DNA from 3 places in the Agromyces silvae genome. Region 2 is predicted to be linked to each of the others. Evidence: predicted binding sites of a transcription regulator. Region 2 holds the regulator's gene; each other region holds the start of a gene.
What was found. The regulator HrcA, encoded in region 2, represses chaperone genes, less so after heat shock. The targets are predictions, from matches to a motif close to TTNGCACTCGNNNNNNNCGAGTGCNAA.
Positions count from the first base shown of each region.

Region 1 (9,655 bases), 770 kb from region 2:
GCCGGGCTCGTCATCTTCTGGTTCATCGGCTCCGTGGTCGGCGTCATCTGCGGACACATCTCGCTGAACCAGATCAAGCGCACCCGCGAGGAAGGTCGCGGGCTCGCGCTCGCCGGCCTCATCGTCGGCTACATCGGCATCGCGCTGAGCATCATCGCCGTCATCGCGATCGTCGCCTGGACGACGTGGTACATGTCCACCTACGGCGTCGTGACGAACTACTGACCGACGTCGACCGCCGATCCGACCCTACGAGTGAGAAGAGAGACGACATGACCGACCCGAAGCCCGGCGAAGAGCCCCTGGCGCCCAATCCGTCCGAGCCCGGCGTGCCCGACGCGCCCGAGCCGCAGATCCCCGCCGCGCCCGAGCCGATCGCGCCCGACGTGCCGGCCGCCCCCCAGCCGCCGGCCGCCCCCCAGCCGCCGGCCGCGCCCGCGCCGCCCGCCGCGCCCGAGCCGCCGGCCTACGGCGCGACGCCGCCCCCGCCGCCGGCCTACGGCAGCGAGCAGCCCGCGTACGGCGAGCCGGCGCAGTACGGCGAGCAGCCGCAGTACGGCGCCTCGGGCGGCGCGACGCCGCCGCCCGCGTACGGTGCAGCCGGGTACGGCGCCCCCGCCTACGGCTCCGCGCCCGCCAAGCCCACCCCGGTCCTCAGCCTGATCTCGCTCATCGCGGGCATCGTCGGCCTGCTCGGTGGGTTCGCGGTCGTCTGGATCCCGATCATCGGCGGCATCCTGCAGCTGTTCATCCCGGCGGCCGCGGTCGTGCTCGGGTTCCTCGGGCGCAAGCGCGAGCCGCAGGCGAAGGCGATGTGGCTGACCGGACTCATCCTCGGGTTCGTCGGCCTGGCCCTCGGCCTGCTGTCGATCGTGTTCTGGGCGGTGCTGTTCGGCTCGGTCGGGACGTACAACTACACCTACTAGGAGCATCAGAGGTGACTGATCACGCGGGGGTCCCGCCGAACGGCGGGGCCCCGGTCCCGCCCGACGGCGGGAGCCCCGTGCCGCCCTCGGGCGATGCGGCGGTCCCGCGCTCGGGCGGAGCGCCGCGTCCTGTGCTCCCGGCGGATGCGCGCCGCCCGCTGCAGCCGAGCGATGCCGACGGGAGCTTCGACGTCGGCCACTACGACACCGGCCGTCTGCAGCAGCTGCCCACCGGGCAGCTGCTGCTCGTCGGCCGACCGGGCGTCCCCGACCAGGTGCTCGCTCCGGTGGTCGAGGAGGCGGACGACGACGACGAGGTGCAGCGGCGCGTCTACAGCTGGATCGGTGCCGTCGCCGGTTCCATCGGCGCGCTCGCCTCGCTGTTCGTGGGATGGATGCTGCCGCTCTCGCTCGCCGCCATCGTGTTCGGCGTGCTCGGCCTCCGCCGCGAGGAACACGGGCGCACGCTCGCGTTCGTCGCCATCGGCACGGGGATCACCGGACTCGTCTTCTCCGCGGTGTGGCTCGGGTACTACGCGATCGTCTACGGCGCCTTGCCTGCGTAGCCGAGCGGGTCGCCGGCGTTCCGGGTCAGCGTCGTCCAGGGGTGGTCAGAGTCGTTCGACGAGCAGGGTCACGCGGCGGCCCGCCTCGCGCGTGATCACGATCGTGGCGGATGCCTCGCCTCGGAGCTTCAGGCGGGTGCGGAGCGATGCGGGGTCGATGTCGACGCCCCGTTTCTTGATCTCGAGTGCGCCGATTCGGCGATGGGCCAAGGCCTGGCGCAGGTGCCGCTCGTCGTTCGGCAGTCGCTCGAGTACCCGGAACCCGCGGGCGAACGGGCTGTCGACTGCACGGTCGGCCGTCACATATGCGAGACCCTCCGACAGCATCCACCCGCCGATGCTCCTCGCGAAGTCACCGATGAGCCGGGCACGGATCACCGCGCCGTCGGGCTCGTACAGGTAGTCGCCGAGCGGACCCGTCTCGGCGTCCTCGCTGTCAGCCGGCGCGGTGAGCTCGGCGGCGTGGTCGCCGCGGACGACGAGTGCGGCGCGACCGACCCCCGGCCGGGCGAGGGGCCCGAACCACACGGCGAGCTCGACCAGGTCGCCGTCGACCGAGACCCACTGCGCCTCGGCGCCCGCGGGCACGAGGTCGCGGTCGGTGCCGGGGCCGAGCTTCACGCCGACCGCGTGCCGTTCGGCGAGGCCGAAGGCGAAGTCGAGCGACGGACTGTACGCCGAGGCGTCAGCGATGCGGACGGTGCGGCCGCCCTCGGTCGTACGCCGCGCGGGATCCAGCCATACGCCGCCGATGCCGCCGAGCGGCACCTCCTCGGCGCGCGCGTGCAGCACCCGCGCGCGAGGGAACGGCGTGAGGTTGTACGCCGCGATCGCCGCGGTGACCTCATCGGCCTCGACCGCGGTGACCTCGATGTCGACGGCGGCCACGGCGAGCGCGTCGCCGCCGATGCCGCAGCCGAGATCGGCCACCTGGCCGATGCCGGCCCGGGCGAACCGCCCGGCGTGCAATGCGGCGACCTTCAGCCGGGTCGCCTGTTCGAGCCCTGCCTCTGTGAACAGCATGCGGTCGGCGAACTCACCGAACTTCGCCCGAGCCCGCTGGCGGAGGCGCGCCTGGCTGAGCACGGCCGCGACGAGGGTGGCGGAGTGCCCCTGCTTGCGGAGGTCGGCGACCGTACGCACCACGTCGGCCTTGGAGTCCCATTCGGGGACCGCGTCGAGGAGTCGCAGCCCCTCCGGTGAGAGGAGTTCGACGAGCTCGGCGCGATCCACCCGGCCACGCTAGCACCGGGTCCTCCGAGGCATCCGGTGCGTGTGGAAACCGGCTGGCACTCACGTTGCGTGAGTGCCAGATTCTCCCTAGACTCCTGTTAGCACTCTCACTCAGAGGCTGCTAACGAAGTCTTCGTCAAGACCGTACCGAACGAAAGAGAAAAGGGGTCAACCGTGTCGGTTTCCATCAAGCCGCTCGAGGATCGCATCGTCATCAAGCAGGTCGAGGCCGAGCAGACCACGGCTTCCGGTCTGGTGATCCCCGACACTGCGAAGGAGAAGCCCCAGGAGGGCGAGGTCGTGGCCGTGGGCCCCGGCCGCATCGACGACAACGGCAACCGTGTTCCGCTCGACGTCGCCGTCGGCGACAAGGTGATCTACTCGAAGTACGGCGGCACCGAGGTGAAGTTCGGCGGCGACGACTTCCTCGTGCTCTCCGCCCGCGACGTGCTCGCGGTCGTCGTTCGCTGAGCGACTCGATCCGGGTGAACGGCCCGGGCGCCCTGACGGCGCCCGGGCCGTTCGTCATTTCCCCGGCGGGGGCCATGCGCGAGCGTTGGCGTCGGCAGCCGGCGCCGTCATCGCGGTGTCCGAGGCCGGGCGTAGGCTGAGCCGGTGAGCACACCGCCCCCTTCCGAGACCGTCGGCGATCCGGCCGCGGCGTCGACCAGCCTGAGCCGCGCTGGGCTCGTCTACGCGGCCGCGGCGTACGGGCTCTGGGGCGTCCTGCCGATCTATTTCATCGCGCTCGAACCGACGGGCCCGTTCGAGCTGGTCGGCTGGCGCATCGTCCTCTCGCTGGTGTTCTGCGCGGTGCTCATCACGGTCACGCGCGCCTGGCGGCCGTTCGTCGCGCTCGCCCTCGATCGCCGTGTCCTGCTGACCATGGGCGTCGCGGGCCTGCTCATCTACGTCAACTGGCAGACGTATGTCTACGCCGTCCTGTCCGGCCAGGTGGTCGAGGCCGCCCTGGGCTACTTCATCAACCCGATCGTGACCGTGTTCCTCGGCGTGCTCGTGCTCCGCGAGCGGCTCAACCTCACGCAGTGGATCGCGGTCGGCATCAGCATCGTCGCCGTGTTCGTGCTCGCGTTCGGGCACGGCGAATTCCCGTGGATCGCCCTCCTGCTCGCATTCTCGTTCGGCTTCTACGGCCTCATCAAGAAGCGGGTGGGGCCGCGTGTCGACGCCGTGGCGGGGCTCACGCTCGAGACCGCGTGGCTCACCCCGGTCGCGGTGATCCAGCTCATCGTGGTCGGCACGACCGCGGGCCTCACGGTCGGCCAGCACGGCACCTGGCATACGGTGCTGCTCCTCCTCTCCGGCGCGATCACCGCGATCCCGCTGCTGTTCTTCGCGGCGGCGTCGCGTCGCCTGCCGCTCACCACCATGGGATTCATCCAGTACTTCGCACCGTTCATCCAGTTCGTCGTCGGGGTGTTCGTGCTGCACGAGCCCATGCCGCTCGAACGCTGGATCGGCTTCGCACTCGTCTGGCTCGCGCTCGTCGTGCTGACCTTCGACCTCGTGCGCGGTGCCCGAGCGGCTCGCCGGCAGATCGTGCCGCTGACCTGAGTCGAGCCGCTCGGGGCCTTGACGATGGGTGGCCACCCGGAGTGCGCTTTCCTTGCGTGTGAGGTCGGTTCGCCTGCTCGTTTGTGCGCCTACGGTCTCCAATGTGACGGAAATGTAACGCTTTGGCCGGTGTTACCGGGTTGTGATCGCGGCTTCTTGTCCCGCGCCGAGGCCGCAACTACTGTGACAGGACGGCGTGCCCTGAGGCGCGTTCCGAATGGAAAACAATTCCTTCAGTCCCAAGGAGCAACATGAGCGTTTTCGGTACCTCCCGACCCGCTCGTTCGCGTGGCAAGGTCTGGACGGGTGTCGCGGTCGCCGCGACGAGCGCCCTCCTCCTTTCCGCATGTGCGAGCGGCGAACCCGATGCCGGGCAGGAAGAATCGTCCGGTCCCCGTGAAGACCTCACGCTGACCGTCGGCACGGCCCTTCCGCAGACCGGAAACCTCGCGTTCCTCGGCCCGCCCGAGGAAGCAGGTGTCGCCTATGCGACGTCGCAGATCAACGAGGCCACCGGCGACACGGGCCTGACGCTCGACGTCGTCTACGGCGACTCGGGCGACACCGACAACAAGGCGTACGAGACCGAGATCCCCCGCCTCCTCGGCGAGGGCGTCTCGGCGATCATCGGCGCCGCGTCCTCGGGTACGTCGCTGCAGTTCATCGACCAGGTCACGGGAGCCGGTGTCATCCAGTTCTCGCCGGCGAACACCTCCGACGCGTTCACCACGTACGACGACAACGGCCTGTACTTCCGTACCGCGCCGTCCGACGTGCTCCAGGGTGAGGTGCTCGGCAACCTGATCGCCGAAGACGGCAACCAGACGCTCGGTATCATCGTGCTGAACGACTCGTACGGCACCGGGCTCGCGAAGTACGTGTCCGAGGCGTTCACGGCGGCCGGTGGCGAGGTCGTCGCCGAGGCGACGTACAACACCGGTGACACCACGTTCGACGCACAGATCAACGCGGTGCTCGCGGCTGCGCCCGACGCCATCGCGCTGATCACGTTCGATGAGGTGTCGACGATTTTGCCGGGTCTGTTCGGACAGTTCCCCGCCGACAAGCTGTACTTCGTCGACGGCAACCTGAAGAACTTCGCCGACGCGTTCCCGACCGGCTCGCTGACCGGTGCGAAGGGCACGCTCCCGGGCCTGTCCATCGACTCGATCTCGGCCTTCACGGGTGAGCTCGACGCCTTCCTCGAGGCTGAAGGCACGCCCGCGCTCGAGGACTACAGCTACGCGGCTGAGTCCTACGACGCGACGATCCTGCTGGCGCTCGCGGCGCTCGCGGCGAACTCGACCGACTCCGCGGCGATCGCCGAGAAGCTCATCGAGGTCTCCGGCGGCTCGGGCGACGGCGAGAAGTGCGAGACGTACGCGGACTGCGCCAAGATCATCCTCGATGGCGGCGTCGCCGACTACGACGGGATCTCCGGTCCGATCACCTTCGATGAGGTCGGCGACCCGACCGAGGCGTCGATCGGCATCTACCAGTACGGCGAAGACAACAACTACAGCGCGTACGAGGGCTGAGCCTCTCCGTACCGCCTGACGCGGGCCCCGGTCGTTCGACCGGGGCCCGTTTCATGTGTCCGCCCGAGGCATCCGCTTGCCCGCTGTGCCCCCTTCCGCGCTGCTGCGCCACTTCTGCAGACCCGCGCCACTTCTGGCGACCAGAAGTGGCGCGGCAGTGCGGACGTGGCGCAGCGGTGCAGGCGTGGCGCGGCAGTGCGGGCGTGGCGTCGCGGTGCGGACGTGGCGCAGCGCGGCCGGCGGATGCCCCGGGGCGGCGCCGCCCCGAGGCATCCGCGTGCCGTGGTCGCGGCCACCTACCGGCGACGTCGCGGCACACGTCGTCCCCACGCCGTCCTGCCGCCTGGCGCGATTCCCTGCTCAGGAAGACGCCGCGTTCCGTCGGTGTGTCGCGGCGCGGCGCGCCGCACCGCGGCGAGTTCTTCCTGAGCAAGGGAATGAACGTGACCCGGGCGCGTGGCTGCGGATGCGCGGATTGGTGCCAACGAGCGCACGCGGGGTCAGCGGATGCCTCGGGGGACACACGAGAAGGGCGGGCCCCGCGAGATGCGGGGCCCGCCCTTCAGCGGTACGGCAGTGCCTCTGCGTCAGGTGCCGAGCGTGCCGAGGTACAGCTCGGTGACCTTCGGGTCGCTCAGCAGGTCACGGCCCGAGCCCGTGTATGCGTCGCGGCCCTGGTCGAGCACGTAGCCACGGTCGCAGATCTGCAGGCAGCGGCGCGCGTTCTGCTCCACCATGATGCAGGTCACGCCCGCCTTGTTGATCTCCGAGACCCGGATGAACGCCTCGTCCTGGCGCACGGGGGACAGGCCGGCCGAGGGCTCGTCGAGGAGCAGCACCTTCGGGTCCATCATGAGCGCACGGCTCATCGCGACCATCTGGCGCTCACCGCCCGACAGCGAGCCGGCGCGCTGCTTCAGCCGCGAGCCGAGCTCCGCGAAGATGCCCGTCACGAACTCGAGTCGCTCCTTGTAGATGGAGGGGTTCTGGAACAGCCCCATCTGCAGGTTCTCCTCGATCGTGAGGCTCGGGAACACGTTGTTCGTCTGCGGGATGAAGCCCACCCCGCGGGAGACGAGCTTGTTCGCCTTGAGCCCCGTGATGTCGTCGCCCTCGAGCGTGATCGTGCCCTCGCGGACCTGTACCTGCCCGAAGATCGCCTTGAGCAGCGTGGACTTGCCGGCGCCGTTCGGGCCGATGATGCCGATCAGCTCGCCCTGGTGGGCGACGAGCGAACACCCGTTCAGGATGTTCACCCCGGGCAGGTACCCCGCGTGCACGTCGTCGACGAAGACGACGGGGGTGTCGGTGGCGGTCGCGGTCACTGGTCCTTCTCCTCGAGCTCGGCCCGGGCCTCGTCCGTCAGCACGGCCGCATCGGCCTGCGTCGACGCCGAGGCATCCGTCGTGGGATCGGCCTCCTGGGCCGCGTAGCGGCCCGTGACGACGCCGAGGTCGAGCTCCTGGTGCGCGCCCAGGTAGGCGTCGACGACGGCGGGGTCGCGCATGACCGTGTGCGGGTCGCCCTCGGCGACCACGCGGCCCTCGGCCATGACCACGACCCAGTCGGCGATGTGCCGGACCATGTGCATGTCGTGCTCCACGAACAGCACCGTCATCCCGAGATCCTTCAGGTCGAGGATGTGGTCGAGCAGCGACTGGGTGAGCGCCGGGTTCACCCCGGCCATCGGCTCGTCCAGCATGACCAGTTTGGGCTGGCTCATGAGCGCGCGCGCCATCTCGAGCAGCTTCCGCTGACCGCCGGAGAGGCTCGCCGCGAAGTCGTTCGCCTTCGTGTCGAGCTTGAACTTCGCGAGGAGCGTCATCGCGCGCTCCTCGATCTCGGTATCCTGTCGCCGCCAGGCCGCCGGGACGAGGCCCATCCAGAAGCGTTCGCCGCGCTGGTCCTTCGCACCGAGCTTCATGTTCTCGAGCACGGTGAGCAGGCCGAGCGCCTTGGTCAGCTGGAAGGTGCGCACCTGGCCCATGCGGGCGACCTTGAACGCGGGCACGCCCGAGAGCGACGCGCCGTCGAAGGTCCACGTGCCCTCGTTCGGCTTGTCGAACCCGGTGAGCAGGTTGAACAGCGTGGTCTTGCCCGCACCGTTCGGCCCGATCAGCGCCGTGATGGCGCCGCGCGGGATCTCGAGGTGCGCGACGTCGACCGCGGTCAGACCGCCGAACGTGCGGCGGACCTGGTCGGCCACGATGATCGGATCGACCTTCGCGACGCCGGGCGCCGCCTCGCCGACGTGCAGGCCCGTGGTCTTCGGGCGGGCGGTGGGCGCCGTGGGCGGCGCCGCGTGCATCGGCTCCTCTGGAGCCGGAGTCTCACTTGACAAAGGTCAGCTCCTTCTTATTGCCCAGGATGCCCTGTGGCATGAATATGACGAGCAGCATCAGCGCGACACCGACGAGGATGAAGCGCAGCGTTCCCGCTTGGATCTGCGTCATGAAGGGCAGCACCCCTGCCTGCACGAGTGCGGGCAGGAAGTTGCTGAGGAACGTCTGGATGAACCAGAAGATCAGCGAGCCGAGCAACGGACCGAAGACCGTCGCGGCACCGCCGAGCAGCAAGGCCGTCCAGACGAAGAACGTCAGCGACGTGACGTACACGCCCGGGCTCGCCGCGCGTTCGAGCGCGTAGACGATGCCGCCCGCCGCGGCGAGCACACCGCCCAGCACGAGGGCCTGCATCTTGTAGGCGAAGGCGTTCTTGCCGAGCGCACGCACCGCGTCCTCGTCTTCGCGGATGCCTTTCAGCACGCGGCCCCATGGGCTGCGCATGAGCATCCACACGACGAGCACGGCGATCGCGAGGGTCACGAGACCCATGATCCGCACCCACCACTCGGTGGAGGTGTACGTCCATGGCCCGAGCCCGTACGAGCCGTCGGGGAGCGGGTTGGCGTTGCGGAAGTCGCCCTGGTAGCCGGCGAGGCCGTCGGCCGAGCCGGTGACCTCTTCGAAGGCCGTCGTCAGGAACAGCAGCCTCACGACCTCGGCGGCCGCGATGGTCACGATCGCCAGATAGTCGCCACGCAATCGCAGCGTCGGCACACCGAGGATGAGCGCGAAGACCGCCGAGGCCACGAGGCCGGTGATCGCCGCAAGCCACCAGGGGAAGCCGAAGGACAGCGTCGAGATGGCGTAGCCGTAGGCGCCGATGGCCATGAAGCCGGCGATACCCATGTTGAGCAGGCCGGCGTAGCCGAAGTGCACGGCGAGGCCGAGCGCGGCAAGGGCGTAGCCGATGGTCGCCGGGCTGAGAATCGACGACAGCGAGTTCGAGAAAATCTGGAGCCAGTCCATGTCCGTGCCTTATCCGATTCTCTCTCGCCGGCCGAGGATTCCCTGAGGCCGGAACAGCAGGATGACGATGAGGATCACGAGCGCGCCCGCGTACCTGAGGTCGTCCGGGATCCAGAGTCCGGAGACCTCCACCAGCACGCCAACGATGAGCGAGCCGATGAGGGCGCCGAACGCGGTGCCGAGACCGCCGAGGGTCACCGCCGCGAACATGAGCAGCAGGATCTGGGCTCCCATGTCCCACTTGATGCCGGGCCGGTAGTACGCGTACAGCACGCCGGCGAGGCCGGCGAGGCCGGCCGCGACGATCCAGACGATGCGTACGACGTGGTCGACGTCGATGCCCGATGCGGACGCGAGCGACGAGTTGTCGCTGATCGCGCGGGTGGCCTTGCCGAGTCGCGAATACGTCAGCCAGAGCGCGAAGCCCACGATCACAAGGATCGAGATCACGATGGAGGCGATGTCGATGACGCTCAGCTGGATCGGCCCGAAGGGGATCTTCGGAA
Region 1 is NZ_CP133018.1:3,084,290-3,093,944, reverse strand. Features, by position in the region: gene QU602_RS14120 (DUF4190 domain-containing protein) at 1-225, shown strand, start outside; gene QU602_RS14115 (DUF4190 domain-containing protein) at 273-926, shown strand; gene QU602_RS14110 (hypothetical protein) at 938-1,492, shown strand; gene QU602_RS14105 (class I SAM-dependent methyltransferase) at 1,538-2,725, opposite strand; gene groES (co-chaperone GroES) at 2,900-3,196, shown strand; gene rarD (EamA family transporter RarD) at 3,341-4,300, shown strand; gene QU602_RS14090 (ABC transporter substrate-binding protein) at 4,552-5,838, shown strand; gene QU602_RS14085 (ABC transporter ATP-binding protein) at 6,426-7,163, opposite strand; gene QU602_RS14080 (ABC transporter ATP-binding protein) at 7,160-8,146, opposite strand; gene QU602_RS14075 (branched-chain amino acid ABC transporter permease) at 8,169-9,149, opposite strand; gene QU602_RS14070 (branched-chain amino acid ABC transporter permease) at 9,159-9,655, opposite strand, start outside.
Region 1: the regulator HrcA is predicted to act here: its motif matches at 2,779-2,805, upstream of groES (co-chaperone GroES).

Region 2 (9,655 bases):
GCTGCGCCTGAGCCCGCTGGTCGTACTCGGTGTACGCGTCGACGATACGCCCGACCAGCGTGTGGCGGACGACGTCGTCGCTCGTGAGCGTCGAGAACTCGATGTCGTCGATGCGATCGAGGATGCGGGTCACGAGCCTGAGCCCCGATGCGCCGCCCGGGAGGTCGACCTGGGTGATGTCGCCCGTCACCACCATCTTCGACCCGAACCCGAGCCTGGTGAGGAACATCTTCATCTGCTCCGGCGTGGTGTTCTGCGCCTCGTCGAGCACCACGAAGGAGTCGTTCAGTGTGCGGCCGCGCATGTAGGCGAGCGGTGCCACCTCGACCGTGCCGGATGCGAGGAGCTTCGGCACGAGCTCGGGGTCCATCATCTCGTTCAGCGCGTCGTAGAGCGGCCGGAGGTAGGGATCGATCTTGTCCGTGAGCGTGCCCGGCAGGAATCCGAGCCGCTCACCCGCCTCGACCGCGGGTCGCGTGAGGATGATGCGGCTGACCTCTTTGCGTTGCAGCGCCTGCACGGCCTTCGCCATCGCGAGGTAGGTCTTGCCGGTGCCGGCGGGGCCGATGCCGAACACGATGGTGTGCTCGTCGATGGCGTCGACGTACCGCCGCTGCCCTTCGGTCTTCGGCCGGATCGACTTGCCCCGGCTCGACACGATGACCTGGCCGAGCATCTCGGAGGGTCGTGCGCCTGGATCCTGCTCCAGCATGCGGGCTGAGCTCCTGACTTCGGTCGGGGTGGGGTCCTGCCCCTGACGGACGAGCTCGAGGAGCTCTTCGATGAGGCGACGCACTCGGAGCCGGTCGGGTTCGTCGCCACGGATGGCGATCTCATTGCTCCGCACATGCACCGTGACCCCGGGGTACTCGCGCTGGATGCTCGTGAGGAGCCGATCCTGCGGGCCGAGCAGCCGCACCATGGCGATGCCGTCGATGCGCAGCCGCTCCTCGTCGCTCGCGGCGGGCGCCTCGGCCCCGGGCGGGTCGGTCGGTGCGCCGTCGACCGGTGCGGCGTCGGTCGGGTCAGGCTCCGGCAAGCGAGCCCTCCTCGAGGCCGCCGGCGAGCACGTGGGCGTGCACGTGGAAGACCGTCTGTCCGGCGTTCGCCCCGGTGTTGAAGACGAGCCGGAAGTCGCCGTCGCCGAGTTCGGCGGCCACGCCGCGGGCGACCTCGACGAGTTCGGCGAGCAGTGCGGGGTCGGCGGCCGCGAGCTCGACGACATCGCGGTGCTCAGCCGTCTTCGGGGTCACGACGACGTGCACCGGCGCCTTCGGTGCGATGTCGTGGAATGCGATGACCCGGTCGGTCTCGGTCACGATCCGCGCCGGGATCTCGCGCGCCACGATGCGTTCGAACACGGTCGGTTCGCGGGTCTCGGTCATGGCTCCATCGTAGCGACGGATGCGTCACCACCGCCCGAGTGCGGCGGAGATCACCGCGATCGCCGCGGGCCCGGCGGTCGAGGTGCGCAGCACGGATGCCCCGAGGCGCACCGCCTCGGCGCCGGCGGCGGCCAGCCCGTCGAGCTCGGACGGGGCGATCCCGCCCTCGGGCCCGACGATGAGCGCGAGGTCGCGGCCGTCGAACGAGAGGTCGGTCAGGGCGACCTCGGCGGTCGGCTCGAGCACGAGCAGGCGTGCGCCGTCGAGCCGTCTGGGGAGATGCGCCGTCGCGGTGACCTCGTCGACCTCGGGCAACCAGGCCCTGATCGACTGCTTCGCGGCCTCACGGGCGATCGTCGCCCACCGCAGCCGACCCTTGTCGGCCTTCGGCCCCTCCCAGCGCGACACCGAGCGCGCGGCCGCCCACGGCACGATGCGGTCGACGCCGAGCTCGGTCGCCGCCTGGACGGCGAGCTCGTCACGGTCGCCCTTCGCGAGGGCCTGGACGAGCGCGATCGACGGTGCGGCGCGCTCGGTGAGGAGCACCTCGCCCACCGCCAGGCTGAGGGCTCTCGGCGCGGTGGCGACGACCTCGCCGCGCACGATCGTGCCGCGACCGTCGCCGATGGAGAGCCGCTCACCGACGCGGACCCGCGCCACGGCGACCGCGTGCCTCGCCTCGTCCCCGGCCAGCTCGACCGTGTCGCCGGGCACCAGGGCCCGAAGTTCCAGCGCCTCATCGAGGTACAGGCTGCTCATGGGCTCATGCTCTCACGGTGGGCCAGCCGCCCAGCCCGAGGCATCCGTCGCCTCAGCTCAGGAACCGGTCGCGCAGGCGCGCGAACAGGCCCTGCTGGAAGTGACTGAGCTCGGGGGCCTTCGTCTTGTGCGATGCGGCGAGCTGCTCGACGAGCTTGCGCTCCTTGCCCGAGAGCTTCGTCGGCGTGAGCACCTGCACGCCCACGCGCAGATCACCGCGGCCGCCGCCGCGAAGCCGGCCGATCCCGCGGTCCTTGACCGTGAGCACCTCGCCGGCCTGCGTGCCCGGCTTGATCTCGAGCGAGACATCGCCGTCGAGCGCCGGCAGCGTCGCCGTCGTGCCGAGGATGGCGTCGGTCATGGCGACCTCGAGCGTGCACAGCAGGTCGTCGCCGTTGCGGCTGAAGACGTCGTGGGTCTTGACCTTGATCTCGAGGTAGAGATCGCCATTGGGTCCGCCGGCCGGACCGGCCTCCCCGGAGCCCGGCATCTGGAGCCTGAGCCCGGTGTCAACGCCCGCGGGGATGTCGACGGGCACGGTCCGGCGCGCACGCACCCGGCCCTGGCCCTGGCAGGTCACGCACGGGGTCGCGATCACGGTGCCGTACCCCCGGCAGGTGCCGCACGGGCTCGACGTCATGACGTTGCCGAGCAGCGAGCGCACCGAGCGCTGGATCGAGCCGGTTCCGCCGCAGATGTCGCACGTGACGGGCGAGGTGCCCGGCTGGCAGCACGACCCGTTGCAGGTCTCGCAGAGCACCGCCGTGTCGAGCTCGAGCTCGCGATGCGTGCCGAAGATGACCTCGTCGAGGCCGACCTCGACGCGGATGAGCGCATCCTGACCGCGTTCCCGGCGCGACCGGGGGCCGCGGGTCTGCTGCCCGGCGCCGAAGAACGTCTCGAAGATGTCGCCGAACCCGCCGAACCCCTGCCCGCCGAACGCGCCCTGGCCGCCGCCGTGATCGTACTGTTCGCGCTGGCGCGGGTCGCTGAGGACGTCGTACGCGTGGGTGACCTGTTTGAACCGCTCGGAGGCGTCGGCCCCGGGGTTCACATCCGGGTGCAGCTCACGTGCCAGCCGGCGATACGCCTTCTTGATCTCGTCTGTGGAGGCATCGCGTGCGACGCCGAGCACCTCGTAGTGGTCTGCCACGGCAGGGGTGGTTCCTTTCGATCAGGTCCGGTCGCGGGCTCAGCCGCGCGACGTCAATGCTCGCCGAGCGTGCGCGAGAGATAGCGTGCGACCGCGCGCACCGAGGCCATGCTCGACGAGTAGTCCATGCGCGTCGGGCCGACGACGCCGAGCCGCGACACGTCGCGGCCGGGCACCGAGAAGGCCGTGGAGACGACCGACGTCTCGGCGAGTCCGAAGGGCGCGTTCTCGCGACCGATGCGGACGGCGATGCGGTGCGGGTCGGCGGCCATCTCGCTGAACAGCCGGAGCAGCACGACCTGCTCCTCGATGGCCTCGATCACGCCGAGGATCGATCCCGAGAAGTCCTGCTCGGTACGGACGAGGTTTGCGGCGCCCGCCACGACGAGACGATCGGTGCGCTGCGTCCCGGCCTGCTCGGCGAGCGTCGCCGCGATGGTCGCCAGCACGCCGGCGTGCCGGGGGTCGGCGCCGTCGAGCTCGCCCGAGAGGGCGGTCGCCGCCTCGGCGAGCGGGAGGCCGGCGACCACCTGGTTCAGCCGGCGACGCAGCGACTCCAGCGTCTCGTCGTCGAGGTCTTCGGGCAGTTCGACGAGTCGCTGCTCGACCTGGCCCGAGTCGGAGATCACGATGCAGAGCACGCGCGACGGCGGGAGTTGCACGAGCTCGACGTGCCGCACCCGGGAACTCGTGAACGTCGGCACCTGCACGACGGCGAGCTGATTGGTCAGCTGGGCGACCAGCCGCACGGTGCGCGCGAGCAGCTCATCGAGGTCGTTCGCCTCGCCGAGGAAGGTCTCGATCGCGTGGCGCTGTGCTGGTGTGAGGGGGCGGACGTCGCTCAGTTGATCGACGAAGACCCGGTAGCCCTTGTCGGTGGGGATGCGACCCGACGAGGTGTGCGGTGCGGCGATCAGCTCTTCCTCTTCGAGCAGCGCCATGTCGTTCCGGATGGTCGCCGCCGACACGCCGAACGCGTGGCGCTCGACGATCGTCTTCGACCCGACCGGCTCGCGGGACGCGACGTAGTCCTGCACGATCGCGCGCAGCACCGCCAGTCCGCGTTCCGAGACCATCGACCCCTCGCCTCTCGAGTCCTTAGCACTCATTCCCTACGAGTGCTAATGATACGCGACTTCCCCGTGCGGTGATCCGAACCGGCACGCCGGGTCGACTCTTCCGTGTGACCCGCCCGGTCTGAGAACATGGCGACGACCCGTGTACCGGGCCCGAAGAAGGAGACTCCATGTCCGACCTGCCACCGCCCCCGCCCCCGCCGCCGGGACCCCCGGCTGGTCCCCCGCCTGCGGCACCGCCGCCCGGCGCCTACCAGCCGAGCCCGCAGATGAGCCCCGCCGACGAGAAGCTGTGGGCCACACTGGTCCACATCGGCGGCATCTTCTTCGGGTTCATCCCGTCGCTGATCGGCTACCTCGTGCTGAAGGACCGCGGACCGTTCGTTCGCGCCCACACCGCGACCGCGCTGAACTTCCAGATCACCATGACGATCGCCGCGGTCGTGAGCGCGGTGCTCTGGATCGTGATCATCGGCATCTTCCTCACGATCGCCATCGGCATCGTCGTGATCGTGTTCAGCATCATCGCGGCCGTGAAGGCCAACCAGGGCCAGCCCTACACCTACCCGCTCTCGATCAAGTTCGTGAGCTGAGCGGCTCGGCCGCCACCGGTTCGAGCAGCCGTCGCACGACGGCATCGGCCAGCAGGCGCCCTCGCCGGGTGAGCACCACTCGCCCGGCGAGGGCGCTTCGTGCATCCACGAGCTCGTCGGCGACGAGTTCCGCCACGGCACTGCGCACATCAGCGCGGGCCGCACCCCCGTCGAGCGTGTCGATCGCCAGGCCCTCACGGATCCGCGAGGCGAGGAGCACGTGTTCGGTGCGTCGCGCGTCGGCGTCGAGCGTCTCGCGGCCCGCCGCGGGCGAGACGCCGCGGAGGACGCGCTCGGCGTACGCGGCGGGATGCTTCACGTTCCACCAGCGCACGCCGCCGACGTGGCTGTGCGCGCCCGGCCCGACGCCCCACCAGTCGTCGCCTCGCCAGTATCCGAGGTTGTGCCGTGATCGGCGTGCGTCGCCACGCGCCCAGTTGCTGACCTCGTACCAGGTGTAGCCGGCCGCGGCGAACAGGTCGTCGGCGAGCTCGTACATGTCGGCGGCGAGATCGTCGGAGGGCTCGGCGAGCTCTCCCCGGCGGATGCGGCGGGCGAGTTTCGTGCCGTCCTCGACGATGAGCGCGTAGGCGCTCACATGGTCGGGCGCTTGGGCGAGGACCTCGTCGACGCTCCGGCGCCAGTCGTCGAGCGACTCCCCCGGCGTCGCGTAGATCAGGTCGAGACTGACGTCGAGGCCCGCATCGCGCGCCCAGCGCACGACGAGCGGGATTCGCGCCGGGTCGTGCGTGCGATCGAGCGTGGCAAGCACATGCGGCACGGCCGACTGCATCCCGAAGGACACTCGGGTGAAGCCGGCGTCGGCGAGGCGCTGCAGGTCGCCGGGCCCGACCGAGTCGGGGTTCGCCTCGGTCGTGACCTCGGCGCCACGCTCGAGGCCGAACGCGTCGCGTACCGCGTCGAGCATCGCGATGAGATCCGTCGCCGGCAGCAGGGTCGGTGTGCCGCCGCCGAAGAACACGGTCGCCGCGGCGCGCGACGGCAGGCCGGATGCCTCGAGCGCACCCCGGGCCATCCGGATCTCCGCACTCGCATGGCTCGCGTAGTCCGCGCTGTTCGTGCCGCGGAGTTCCCCGGCGGTGTAGGTGTTGAAGTCGCAGTACCCGCAGCGCACCCGGCAGAACGGCACGTGCAGGTAGACGCCGAAGGCGCGATCGTCGGCACCGTCCAGCACCGAGATCGGGAGGCGGCCGTCGGCGGGTGCCGGGTCGCCGAGCGGAAGCGGGCCGGCCACGTCAGCTCGGGAACGCGGGATGCAGCGCGCGGAGCTGCTGCTTGGTGAGCTCGCGACGACGACGACGCTGCAGGGGCGCAGTGAGGCGGCGCAGGCCGCCGGCGGGTTCGAGGATCGACCGCACGGTGAGCCACACGGAGTCGTCGTCGCGGCGCTCGAGGATGAACGACTCCTCGCCGGCCTCGGGCGCGTCACCGGCCGTGCCGTACGCGAACCCGATGCGATCGGGCTCGTCGATGACGTACACGACCAGCACGGGCACGCTATGCCGCCCGCTGCGGAGCGTGGCCGTCATGCCGGCCGTGATGAACGGCGTTCCGTCGGCCGCGAACCGCTGCTCGGTGCGCTGCGCGGGCTGCGCTTGGAGCGGCGAGCCCTCGGGGTCGAAGGCGAGCCCCGAGTACTGCGCTCCGGTACCGGGCGAGATCTCGGTCACCGTGAAGCCGGACCCCTGCTGCACACCCCACGTCATGAGCTGTTCGGCCGCGCGCTCGAACCGTTCGGCTCCCGAGCCGAGCTTCACGCGGTCCTCGGCGGGCCGGAACCCCTCAGGCGGATACCGAAGGAAGTCGGGGTCGAGTGTCGCGCCGATGGCCCCGTAGGTCACGGACTGATCGGTGAAGGTACTGCGACGAGACATCCGCTCAGTTTACGTCGTGGTCTGCTGCTGGCCCAGTCTGAGGACGCGGGGCGGTCGTGCGTCGCAGCTCGGCGAGGCCGCAGTACCGGTGCGCGCGGGTGCGGGCACGCTTCGAGATCCCGGTGCGCGTCCGGGGGCGGGCGCCGGCGAAGGCGGGCGTTCGCGTTTAGGGCTGAAGCGGGCTTTGCCGCCCAGTCGAGGTGTTTGGTCGGGGTCCAGGTGTGGCGGCGGAATGAACCAGACCTGTCCGCGGCGACCCTTGCCGGTGATGCGGACCTGCCAGCCCTGGTCGTGGATCTGGTGATGGCAGCTCGCGCAGAGCATGACACCGTTGGCCAGGTCGGTCGGGCCGCCTCGGCTCCACCACTCGACGTGGTGCGCTTCGGCGTAGGTGATGTTGGCTCCGCAGGACGCGCAGCCGCCGTCGCGTTCCATCAGCGCCAGTCGCTGGGACCTGCTGAACAGGCGGGTGCCACGCCCCAGGTCGAGCGGGACGCTGTCGCTGCCGAGCACGGCCGGAATGAGTTCCGCGTCGGCGGCGAGCTTTCGGACGGTGCCCGCCGCGACGGGCCGGTCGATGCCGTCGATCTCCGCGACACCCACGCCCTCGCGCAGTGCCTCAAGACTCATTCGCACGACGATCGTGGTCGCCGGGACCGATCCGGGCGCGGCCTGGCAGCCCAGTGCGTGCCGGGCCAGCTCGGCCAGCGCATCAGCCTGCACCTGCGGGATCGATCGTCGATCCTCGATCACCGCACCCACCCCACCCGCATCGGCACCGGCACCAGCGCCTTGGTCGCGGCCGCGGCCGCGGCCGCGACCATCGTCTCCGGCACCGCCGGCGGTGGCCGTGCCACCGGACCCGCGCCGGCGGAGCGCGTCGCTCACGAGTGCATCCAGGGCCGCTTTCACCGGTGCGGCCGTGACCGGGTCGAGCCGGGCGCGCAGGTGGAACACGCCGTCGGCATCTTCGCGGAACGTCAGTGACCGCTCCTCACGCATCCGTTCATCGGACCGAGCCAGTCCCTCGGCATCGAGCGTCGCCTCTGCCTCCTTGACGGCACGCCCCACCAGCGACAGCGGCGCGCCCACCGCGACCCCCACAAGCCGTTGCTCGTATGAACCGATCAGCCCCGCGTCCGCGCGCAGCTCGACGCGGCGCAGCATGCCCGTGATCAGATTCGCCGCCTCGATGCTCAGCGCGCCCGCGTCGAGCCCCGCGCGTACGTACGCGTACTTCGCCGGCGTCGCCTCGCCCGTGAACGACTCGCCTGCCCGGGTCGCTTCACCGACCGCGAGCAACCTGGCCGCCTCACCCTGCCCGCCGCCGGTCGCCGATGCGACCAGACGTGCCGGACTCGAGTGCCCGTACCGCTTCGCCAACCCGTCTGCCCCGAACTCCGGTGCCGAACGCCGCGCGACCTCGGTACCGGCCCGAGCCAGGAACGACTCCACCGCACGTTTGAGGCGCGCCGCACGCTCGACCACCCGCACCAATCCGTCGCCGCTCAATGCCTCGAACGCCCGCTCCCCGACTGCATCGGAATCAGGCGCCGCACCGAGCGCCGGCTGCGCCGCCGTCCACGCGGCGGCGAGCTCACCCACCTCGGCATGCAGCCGGTCGATCGGAGAGGTCGTCATGCGAAGCAGTCTGCACCCACCCACTGACATCCGGTGAACGGGAAAATACGACTTGATCGGGACAATTCTTTCTTGGATGGCACGCTCTCTGCGGAGGAGCCGTCTTCTCCGAGGCGTCATGCCGTGTCAACGCCCGATGCCCGGCGAATCGGGTCGGGCCAAACCGGCTCATGCAGACAAGCGCGCCTGAATCTTCGACAACAGTTCCTCCGGGAATGGCGCTTCGACCCAACGGCGGCGATACTCTTCGGCACCGTGTTCGGCCAGCACCTTCGCAGAACCCACCGCAATGGCCGTCGCGAGATCCGCGAGCGGGAGCGCCTCCGCGAACTTCAGCACGCCAGATCCGTCGGGTTCGCGCACCCAATCGTCGAACCACAGAATGCTGAGGTTGACGCCTTCTCCCGAGCGTTCGAGGAGCCACCAATACTGGCCGGGCTCTTCCCACCACACGCAGCGCGATGAACCAGCTCCGGCGAGAAGGTCGTCGACAGCTTGCAGCAGGTCTCCGAGCGCATCTTGGATGTATGAGGCCGAGAGCGGAAGGGTCGCATCCTCATGGCGAACAGATGCCTTGGCCCAACCCGTGCCGGTGAGCCAGTATTCGAACTCCACCGGCTCATCCTAAGGAACACTGTCGGCGTGACCCTCGCAGCTCACGGTTGCTACTTCTTCGCGTCCTTCTTGACCTCGGTCTCGCCGCTCAAGGCGGCGATGAAGGCCTCCTGGGGCACCTCGACGCGGCCGACCATCTTCATGCGCTTCTTGCCCTCCTTCTGCTTCTCGAGGAGCTTGCGCTTGCGTGAGATGTCGCCGCCGTAGCACTTCGCGAGCACGTCCTTGCGCATCGCGCGGATCGACTCCCGGGCGATGATGCGGGCACCGATGGCGGCCTGGATCGGCACCTCGAACTGCTGCCGCGGGATGAGCTCGCGGAGGCGGCCGGTCATGAGCACACCGTACGCATACGCCTTGTCGCGGTGCACGATGGCGCTGAACGCGTCGACCTGTTCGCCCTGCAGCAGGATGTCGACCTTCACGAGGTCGGCAGCCTGGTCGCCGACCGGCTCGTAGTCGAGCGACGCGTAGCCGGCCGTCTTCGACTTCAGCTGGTCGAAGAAGTCGAACACGATCTCCCCGAGCGGGATGGTGT
Region 2 is NZ_CP133018.1:2,316,137-2,325,791, forward strand. Features, by position in the region: gene QU602_RS10700 (PhoH family protein) at 1-922, opposite strand, end outside; gene QU602_RS10705 (HIT domain-containing protein) at 1,026-1,385, opposite strand; gene QU602_RS10710 (16S rRNA (uracil(1498)-N(3))-methyltransferase) at 1,410-2,144, opposite strand; gene dnaJ (molecular chaperone DnaJ) at 2,197-3,297, opposite strand; gene hrcA (heat-inducible transcriptional repressor HrcA) at 3,351-4,373, opposite strand; gene QU602_RS10725 (DUF4870 domain-containing protein) at 4,544-4,966, shown strand; gene hemW (radical SAM family heme chaperone HemW) at 4,950-6,221, opposite strand; gene QU602_RS10735 (DUF1990 family protein) at 6,223-6,861, opposite strand; gene QU602_RS10740 (HNH endonuclease) at 6,871-8,502, opposite strand; gene QU602_RS10745 (hypothetical protein) at 8,671-9,117, opposite strand; gene lepA (translation elongation factor 4) at 9,168-9,655, opposite strand, start outside.

Region 3 (9,655 bases), 1.3 Mb from region 2:
GCCAGGTGTCGCGGTACCGATCGAACGCCCAGCTGCCGCCCGGCAGCAGAAACACGGCGCCGAAGGTCGCATCTGCCTGAGCGATCGGATGGATAGAACACCGTTTGGCGCCGGTCTCGTCCGTCGCGTAGCTGTACTGCCCGAGACGCGGGCCGTCCCACGACACTCCGAACCATACGTCCGGAAAGCCCGTGAGTGCCGCGACCTGCTCTGTCGACAGCGCGTTCTCGCACGAGTCCGCCCGGCCGACCGCGGTGGGCGACCATCGCGGACGTGGGGCCGTCATCGCCTGCAACTCGGCGACGAGACGGTCCGCGATGCTCGCTCGAAACGCGTCGCGGAGCGACGCATCAGTCGATCCCGAGGCCGCAGCGATACCAGAGACCTGCAGCTCCACCCAGGTCGGCCCGATCGCGCCGATCAGTTCGCAATAGCCGCTCGACCGGCCTGCGTCCGGCGCGATGCACCGAGGACCTTGCACGTGCTCGCCATACGTCGGATCGGCGATCTGATAGGTCGCCACGTACTCCGCGGCGTGCTCGAGCCCTTCCGGCATCACCCGAAGCCGGACCCGCTGCGCACCCTCCGATGGCACGGACGAGACCGGGTCGGTGTGACTGGCCCAGTCGCAGACGAGTCCGCCGAGCTGGAGCACTGCGGCCTCATCCGGCGTCAGTCGTTCCGGCTCATGCAGCATCACGAGCGGCGCTCCCGCATCGCCGACGAAGGACTGGAGTGCCGGCAGTGCGACGAGCTGTTCACAGTCGGCGTCGATGCGGGGCACCGGGCCCGGATCCAGCACGGGCTCCGGTGTGGGCGACGCCGACGGCACCGCCGGGCTGGCCGAGGGAGGCGCATCGGTCGGCGTGCATCCTGTGAGCGTGACGCCGAACGCGACCGCAATCGCAATCGCACTCACGGTGAGGGTGGTTGCGCGGGGGCGTGAGCGCGTCATGCGGTCAGAATACGCGCCGCCGGCAGCCAGCCCGACGCACGGCTCGCAACGATCGCATCACGCGGGCGCGCGATCTACCGCCGCCCGCCGGACCGCCGCCCGCCGGACCGCCGCGTCGCCGCCGGGCCGCACCCGTGGCCGAGCACGCCACTCGCTCGCTGCGGAGCCCGGCGACACGCCGAAGGGCGCCCCCTCGCGGGGACGCCCTTCGTTCGTGTTCGTGTGCGGCGCAGTGCGACGCGTGTGGACTCAGAAGTCCATGCCACCCGTGGGGTCGCCGACCGGAGCCGGGGTCTTCTCGGGCTTGTCGGCGACGACGGCCTCGGTCGTGAGGAAGAGGCCGGCGATCGACGCAGCGTTCTGCAGCGCCGAACGCGTCACCTTGGCGGGGTCGATGATGCCCTGCGCGAGCAGGTCGCCGTACTCGCCGGTCGCGGCGTTGAGGCCGTGACCCGCGGGCAGCTCGGCCACCTTGTTCGCGACCACGCCCGGCTCGAGACCGGCGTTCAGCGCGATCTGCTTGAGCGGGGCCTCGATGGCGACGCGGACGATGTTCGCACCGGTCGCCTCGTCACCGCTCAGCTCGAGCGAGCCGAGCACCGCGGCACCGGCCTGGATGAGGGCGACGCCACCACCGGCGACGATGCCCTCCTCGACGGCGGCCTTCGCGTTGCGCACGGCGTCTTCGATGCGGTGCTTGCGCTCCTTGAGCTCGACCTCGGTGGCCGCACCCGCCTTGATGACGGCGACGCCGCCGGCGAGCTTGGCGAGGCGCTCCTGCAGCTTCTCGCGGTCGTAGTCGGAGTCGGTGTTCTCGATCTCCTGGCGGATCTGCGCGACACGGCCGGCGATCTGCTCGCTGTCGCCCGCACCCTCGACGATGGTCGTCTCGTCCTTGGTGATGACGACCTTGCGTGCCTGGCCGAGCAGGTCGAGCGTGACGTTCTCGAGCTTGAGGCCGAGCTCTTCCGAAATGACCTGGCCGCCCGTGAGGATCGCGATGTCCTGGAGCTGAGCCTTGCGGCGGTCGCCGAAGCCCGGGGCCTTGACGGCCACCGACTTGAAGATGCCGCGGACCTTGTTGACGATCAGGGTCGCGAGCGCCTCGCCGTCGACGTCTTCGGCGATGATGACGAGCTGCTTGCCCGTCTGGATCACCTTGTCGACGATGGGGAGCAGGTCCTTGATGTTCGAGACCTTCGAGTTCGCGATGAGAATGTACGCGTCCTCGAACACGACCTCCTGGCGCTCGGGGTCGGTCACGAAGTACGCCGACAGGTAGCCCTTGTCGAAGCGCATGCCCTCGGTCAGCTCGAGCTCGGTGCCGAACGTGTTCGACTCCTCGACCGTGACGACGCCTTCCTTGCCGACCTTGTCGATCGCCTCGGCGATGATCTCGCCGATCTGCGGGTCGGCGGCCGAGATGGACGCGGTGGCCGCGATCTCGGCCTTGGTCTCGATCTCCTTGGCGCTCTCGAGCAGCTGCGCCGAGACGGCCTCGACGGCCTTCTCGATGCCCTTCTTGAGGCTGATCGGGTCGGCGCCGGCGGCGACGTTGCGGAGGCCCTCGCGCACAAGCGCCTGAGCGAGCACGACGGACGTGGTGGTGCCGTCACCCGCGACGTCGTCGGTCTTCTTGGCGACCTCCTTGACGAGCTCGGCACCGATCTTCTCGTACGGGTCGTCGAGCTCGATCTCCTTGGCGATCGAAACGCCGTCGTTCGTGATGGTGGGGGCGCCCCACTTCTTCTCGAGCACGACGTTGCGGCCGCGCGGGCCGAGGGTCACCTTGACCGCGTCGGCGAGCGTGTTGAGTCCACGCTCGAGACCGCGACGGGCCTCCTCGTCGAAAGCGATGATCTTTGCCATGTGTTTCTCTCGTCCCTTCCCGGACGTCCGAAGAATGGTGGTTAGCACTCGAATCGTGCGAGTGCTAACACCGATTCTGGCACTCTCGAATCGAGAGTGCAAGCGAGCGGACGCCTCGCGGGGACGCTGCTCGACGTCGGCGCGGGCCACCGATCGAAGGACCTGCCGGGGGCGTACCGCTCAGGGGGTGAAGGTGACCGATCCGTCGAGCGGGACGAGCTCGACCCAGGTGGTTCCCGGCGCGAGCCGGAGCGGCGCGCCATCGTCGGCGGTGAGTGCGATCGGCGACTCGCGAGCGGGCTTCGCCCACCGGCCGTGCGCGGTTCGCCCGGCTGCGGAGACCCAGACCTCGCCCTCGCCGACGAGGACGGTGCGCGGCACCTCCCCGAGACTCCAGTCGATGTCGACGCGCATGGTCACCACGTTCGTGGCGCGCACCCGGTCGCCGGACGCTTCGACGTCGGGAGCCCCCTCCTGCGAGCGGAGCCAGGTCGAGCTCGCCGCGTCCCACTCCCAACTCGGATATCTGGCATCCGAGAACACCGCGTCGATCCGGCTCGTCGGCGTCGCGCCGGGCACGTGGGCGAGTGGATCCTGGGTGCCGTAGGCGAACTGCACGGCCGGCGCCGGGAGGTCGGCGTGGCGGCGCACCGCCTCTCCGGCGGCGAGGATGACGTCGTGCGGTCCCGGCCGGTCGTCGGCGCGCCAGAACAGGCCGGTGTCGTCGTAGTCGAAGACGAGGTTCACGACGGGCGTGTCCTGCATCATGGCCACGAACTGCTCCTGGCCGCCCGAGTACGCGACGAGGCCGCCGAACGGCGCGATGATGTCGGGGTCCATCGGTCGGATGGACCGAACCGGGCCGAGCTCGTCCGGGACATCCGAATGCCAGACGGCCGCATACCTTGTGATGCCGCCCTCGACGAGCTCCTCGAAGACGATGTCGGCCCGGTTGAGCGCGATGTGCGGCCTGGCCTCGACGTGGTTGTCGACCTTCACGGCGAGCGCGGGGTGTGCGAGTGCTGCCGCATCCGCGAGGGTCCCGCGGAGCGGCGCGAACACGATCGACGACGCCACCCCCATGGCCGCGGGAGCGGCGCGGGTGATGACCGGCGGCTCCGTCGCCTCGGGTTCGCCCGCCGCGCATCCGGCCAGCGCGAGGAGCAGCGCCGCGCTCACGACCGCGCGTGCGAGTGGCCTCCGACTCCGCGCGGGATCCTCAGACATTCCGCCATCGTAACGATCGTGATGCCGCCGCCCGCGGCGACGCGCTGCGGCGCGTCGCGAGGCGCTGCGACCCGCGGCGACTCCACGCGGTCCGCGGCGCCGCGGGTACGAACGCGCCGCCCGTCGAGGCGGGCGGCGCGTGTCGTAAGCCGGGGATCAGGCGGGGCGAACCGCCTCGGCCTGCGGGCCCTTCGAACCGGTGCCGACCTCGAAGACGACCTGCTGGCCCTCCTCGAGCACCTTGTAGCCCGCCATGTCGATGGCGGAGTAATGGACGAACACGTCCTGGCCGCCGTCATCGACGGTGATGAACCCGTATCCCTTTTCAGCGTTGAACCACTTCACGGTCCCGTTCGCCATGCGTTGCTCCCAATTGCCGTGTGTCGTCAGCACGTGCCCGAGGCAGGTACCGGGCCGTCCACGTGCTGACGTGCACCGGGTGATGCGAGGCGTACTACACGGGTTCGGACAGCCAATCTCCACATTGGTGGGAGAGATGTGTGCGCACAAGACTCGTTTCGTTACGAAAGGTCGCAGAATGACAACGATTCGGACAGCGCCTTCCGGAACCGCGGGGGCCGAGACCGTGGCCGGTGTCAGCCTCCGGTCGCCGCGGCGTAGTCGGATCCGAGCACGACCACCAACGGCGTGCCGATCTCGCCGAACTTCGCGTCGAGCCGGACCTCCGCCTCGGGCAGCGCCTGCGCCACGCCCCGCGCGGCGCCCTCGAGGTCGGCCGTGGCGTAATAGACGTAGGTGACGGTGAGGTCGTTCTCACTCGCGTTCGCGGTCGTACCCACCGGCACCCCTGCCGCGGTGAGCGCTTCGGCGGCACGCGCCGCGAGCCCGCTCGTCTGCGTGCCGTTGAGCACGGTCACCGGCAGGTCAGGAGCGACGGTCGGCGGTGCGGTCTCGACCGGCGCCTCGGTCGCCGCCGGCTGCGGCTCGTCACCGAAGTTGAGGCGGTCGTTGAACACCATGATCCCGATGATGCCCGCGGTCGCCAGCACGACGGTCGCGAGCGCGGCCCAGGCAAACGCGATCCAGCCCTGGCCGCGGCGACGCGGCGCGCGATGCGCGCCGATCCGCTCGATGCCGTCGGGAATGCGGTCGAACCGGTCGCGGGGGAACTTCTGCGCCATGGGGTCCAGTCGTGGGTCGGGGCCGGAGCTCAGTCGAGCGCCCGGCCGAGGCTGAGGGTACGGCGGTCTCGGGCGACGGCGCGCGCGTCACGCATGCGCTGCAGGCGCTTCACGAGCATGGGGTCGTATCGCAGTGCCGCCGGGGCGTCGATGAGCTCGGCGAGCAGCCGGTAGTACCGCGCGGCGGACAGTCCGAACTCGGCACGGACGGCCTCGGCCTTCGCACCGGGGTGACCGAACGAGCGGGTCTCGAAGGCGAGGATCCGACGGGCCCGGTCGTCGAGCACTGCCTCACCGTCTGCGTCACCGGGGTCGCCCTGGACGGCGCCCGTGCCGGCACCGCGGTCGACGCCGGCTACGCCGGGACGCCTGGGGGCGGGCGCACCCGTCATACTCGCCTCCCGTCGTGCCCGGCCCGGTGCCGCGCTTGCCCACATCCTAGGCAGTGCCGGCCTGGGAACCCGCCGAGCCGCGCGGCGTGCCCGCGTCCGCGTGCCCGCGTCCGGTTCCACCCGGCATCCGCATCCGCGCGCGCCGGGCGCGGAACAGGATGACACACACCGGCGTTGCACCTCGTGCGGGGATTAGGCTGAACGGCGCCCGCGAGCTCCGGCCCTCCCGGTCGGATCGGAAGGAGAACCATGGAATACCGCGTCCAGAAGAGCGACGACCAGTGGCGTGCCGAGCTCGGCGCCGAACAGTACTCCGTGCTCCGCGAAGCCGCGACCGAGCGCCCGTGGACCGGCGAGCTCCTCGATGAGGAACGCGCGGGCATCTACACGTGCGCGGCCTGCAACGCCGAGCTGTTCAAGAGCGGCACGAAGTTCGACTCGGGCTGCGGCTGGCCGAGCTTCTACGAGTCGGTCCGCCCCGAGGCGGTCGAGCTCATCGAGGACACGTCGCTCGGCATGGTCCGCACCGAGGTGCGGTGCGCGAGCTGCGGCTCGCACCTGGGCCATGTCTTCCCCGACGGCTTCGGCACCCCCACGGGCGACCGGTACTGCATGAACTCCATCGCCCTGAACTTCGCCGCCGCGGATCAGAGCGCGCCCGCCACCGACGACTCGCCGGCCGAGCCGGCCACGTCCGACGCGCAGGCCTGATCGGTGGCGTCGCTCCGCGAGGCGGCGCTCGCGAGGCGCTCATCGCCCAAGGTGACGGATGCCTCGCCGGCCGACGCCGAACTGCGCGAGCTGCTCGACGCCGCCGGCCGCGTCGCCGATCACGCGTCGCTCACGCCGTGGCGCGTGATCGCGCTGCGCGGCGATGCGCGGGCGCGTCTCGGCCGGGCGCTCGCCGAGGCATCCGGTCTCGAGGGCGAGCACGCGGAGAAGCTCGCCGCCAAGCCGCTGCGCGCCCCGCTGCTGCTCGCGATCGTCGCGACGGTCGCACCGCACCCGAAGGTGCCCGAGTGGGAGCAGGAGGCGGTCGCCGCGGGCGTCGCGCACCTGCTGAGTCTGCTCCTGGACGACGCGGGGTGGGGCGTCATGTGGCGCACAGGCCCGCACACGAGGCGTCCGGCGGTCGCCGCCATGCACGGCCTGGCCCCGAATGAGCGCCTGCTCGGCTGGCTGTACGTCGGCGGCCGCCCGCCCGAGGCGAAGCCGCCGCGCGAGCGCGCCGTCGCGGACCGTCTCACCACGCTCGACTGAACGCGGTCAGGAGCCGGGACGCGCCGGCGTCTCGAGCTGCGCGGATGCGTCGGGCTGCGTGGATGCGCCGGGCGATCCACCTTCCCCGACCGAAGCTGCGCGGTGGCGGTGCCTGCGCCGCGAGATGCTCGCGACGCCGACCGCGATGAGCGCGAGCGCGGTGCCGCCGATGGTCGCGGCGTCGACGACCCGGCCGTGCGTCGGCGCCAGCAGGTCGAGCGCGAGCGCCGCGGTGAGCTGACCGGCGACGCCCGCGAGCGCGAGCACCAGGACACCGATGATGCGCACGACGATCGCCTGACCGGCGATGAACAGGCAGCCCATGAGGCCGCCGAGGTAGAGCCAGGGCTCGGTGGGGAACTCGGCCGGGAAGCCCTCGATGCCCGCGTGCACGAACATCACGATCACGAGCGCCGTCGTACCGACGATGAAGTTCAACGCGGTCGAGGTGAGCGCGCTGTCGGCGGCGGCGCGCACCCGGCCGTTGACCGCTTGCTGCCACGCGGCGCCGACACCCGCGGCGAAGGGCAGCAGCATGAGCAGCAGCGGCACCTCGTGCGCGAGCTGGCCCGACACCGCCCACCCGATCGCCGCGAGTGCGAGCAGCGCGCCGGTGAGGCGGGTCGCGGTGACCGGGCGTCTGCCGCCGGGGCCGAGCCCGATGAGGTCGAACACGAGCCCGCCGATCGTCTGTCCGGCCACGATCGCGACCGTGAACACCGCGACGCCCAGCACGCCCGCAGAGAGGCCCTGTGTCGTGACGAAGTAGGCGCCCGCGAGCCCGCCGAAGAGCATCCACCACAGAATTCTGCGCTCACGCAACTGAACCCTGAGCTTGCCGAAGCCCACACGACCCGGCCGCCACACCGCGAGCGTGATGAGCAGGATGACGAGGCCCGAGCCGAACGAGATCGCCGCGGTCGTGTACGGGTCTCCGAGCTCGCGTGCGAGCTCGCCGTTGATGCGCGATTGCACGGCGGTTCCGGCGCCGCACAGCACCGCGATCGCGACGGCGAGCCACACGGGCAGGTGCAGGCGGTCGGCATGGCGATGTTCCGTGCGTCCCGCGCCCGGCGTCGCGCCCGACGTCGCGCCCGCCGCTGCGTCTGCTGCTGAATCCGACGTCGCGTTCGCCGCTGCGTCCGCCCCGGTCGCCGTCGCGCTCTCCGGCTTTCGCATCGCACCCCGTTCGAGACTCGGTGCCCGTCGGGAGACGGGATCCGCGCCGAGCCTCGAACAGCATACGCGCGTCGGTGCGGCCGGGCGGCACGCGTCGGCCCGGCGTGCGGAGCGCCCCATCCGTCGGCTCCCATCACCCGGCCACCGACGCCGCTAGACTGGTCGCGACACTCCGCCGGCTTGGCGCAATTGGTAGCGCACCGCTCTTGTAAAGCGGTGGTTGCGGGTTCGAGTCCCGCAGCCGGCTCTCTTCGAACGGGTCCTGGCCGGATCCCATCCGCGCTAGATCGAGTCCTGCCTCGGGAACACGACCTTCTCGACGATGGTGATCAGCGACGCGGCGACCGGGATCGCGACGAGCGCACCGAGCACGCCGCCGAGCGTGCCGCCCGCGACGGCCGCGATGACCACGAGCGCGCCGGGCACCGCGACGGCGCGGTTCATGATGCGCGGGCTCAGCACGTACGCCTCGATCTGCATGTAGATGAGGTAGTAGATCGCCGCGGCGAGCGCGGTCTCGGGCGACGCCGCGAACGAGACGAGCGAGATGATGATCGCGCCCGTGAGCGTACCGATGAGCGGCACGAGCGAGCAGAGGAACGCGACGAAGGCGAGCAGGATCGGCGCGGGCGCGCCGATGATCGACAGGTAGATGAAGCTGAGCACGCCGTTGATGAGCCCGAGCGAGCCCTGACCGATGACGTACCGCCCGACCGAGCCCGTGATCTCCTCGGACACCTCGCTGAACTTGCCGCGCGAGCTCTGCGGCACGAACCGGGTCGCGTAGCGCTTCATCGAGTGCAGCGATGCGAGGAAGTACAGCGTGAGGATCAGCACGATCGTGGCGCCCGTGAACCCGCCGGCGATGCCCGCCCCCACCGCGAGGATGCCGCCGGTCAGCGAGCCGAAGTTGTTCGGGTCGCCGAGCCAGTCGCCGATCGCGGTCACGCCCTGCGCGATCGCGTCGCCACCGATGATGCCGTTGAGCCAGACCACGAAGTCGGAGTGCTCGACATTGTCCACGATCGTCGGCCAGTCTTCGACGATGATCCGCGTCTGCTCGATCACGATCGGCACGATGGTCGCGATCAGGCCCACGAAGAGGCCGACGACCGCGATCACGACGAGCAGGATCGCGAGCCAGCGCGGCATGCGCTTCTGCAGCCAGCTGACCAGCGGGTCGAGGCCGAGCGCGAGGAACAGCGCGAGCGCCACGTAGAGGATCACGGTGCCGAGCTGGCCGACGATCCCGCCGAGCAGCAGGGCGAAGAGCACACCGATCGCGCCCACGAAGCCGATACGGAACGCGCGGATCTTCACCTCGGGCGCGCGCGCATCGACGGCGGCGGTCAGTTCGGCGGCTGCGCGCTCCGGCGAGTCAGTGCGGCGTCGCCGCTTGGCACGAGTCCACATGGGTCGAAGCTAGTCCCGTCGTCCGCGGAAGGTCCAGAACGACCCGCCGCGACGGCCGGATGCCTCGCGCGCGGACCTGCGGCGCGCGGCACGTTCTCCGCGCGAGCGCTTGCCCCGGCCCTCGGTGATCCGCGACCGGATGAGGTCGCGCAGCGTCGCGGCCACATCGTGCGCCGTCGGACGTGCCGACGGCTCGTCCGAGGTCATCGCCTCGAGCA
Region 3 is NZ_CP133018.1:1,003,259-1,012,913, reverse strand. Features, by position in the region: gene QU602_RS04765 (hypothetical protein) at 1-955, opposite strand, end outside; gene groL (chaperonin GroEL) at 1,205-2,824, opposite strand; gene QU602_RS04755 (DUF3048 domain-containing protein) at 3,005-4,051, opposite strand; gene QU602_RS04750 (cold-shock protein) at 4,208-4,411, opposite strand; gene QU602_RS04745 (LytR C-terminal domain-containing protein) at 4,648-5,193, opposite strand; gene QU602_RS04740 (DUF3263 domain-containing protein) at 5,223-5,585, opposite strand; gene msrB (peptide-methionine (R)-S-oxide reductase MsrB) at 5,835-6,296, shown strand; gene QU602_RS04730 (nitroreductase family protein) at 6,300-6,845, shown strand; gene QU602_RS04725 (DMT family transporter) at 6,852-8,024, opposite strand; tRNA gene QU602_RS04720 (tRNA-Thr) at 8,199-8,271, shown strand; gene QU602_RS04715 (AI-2E family transporter) at 8,307-9,437, opposite strand; gene QU602_RS04710 (serine/threonine-protein kinase) at 9,447-9,655, opposite strand, start outside.
Region 3: the regulator HrcA is predicted to act here: its motif matches at 2,866-2,892, upstream of groL (chaperonin GroEL).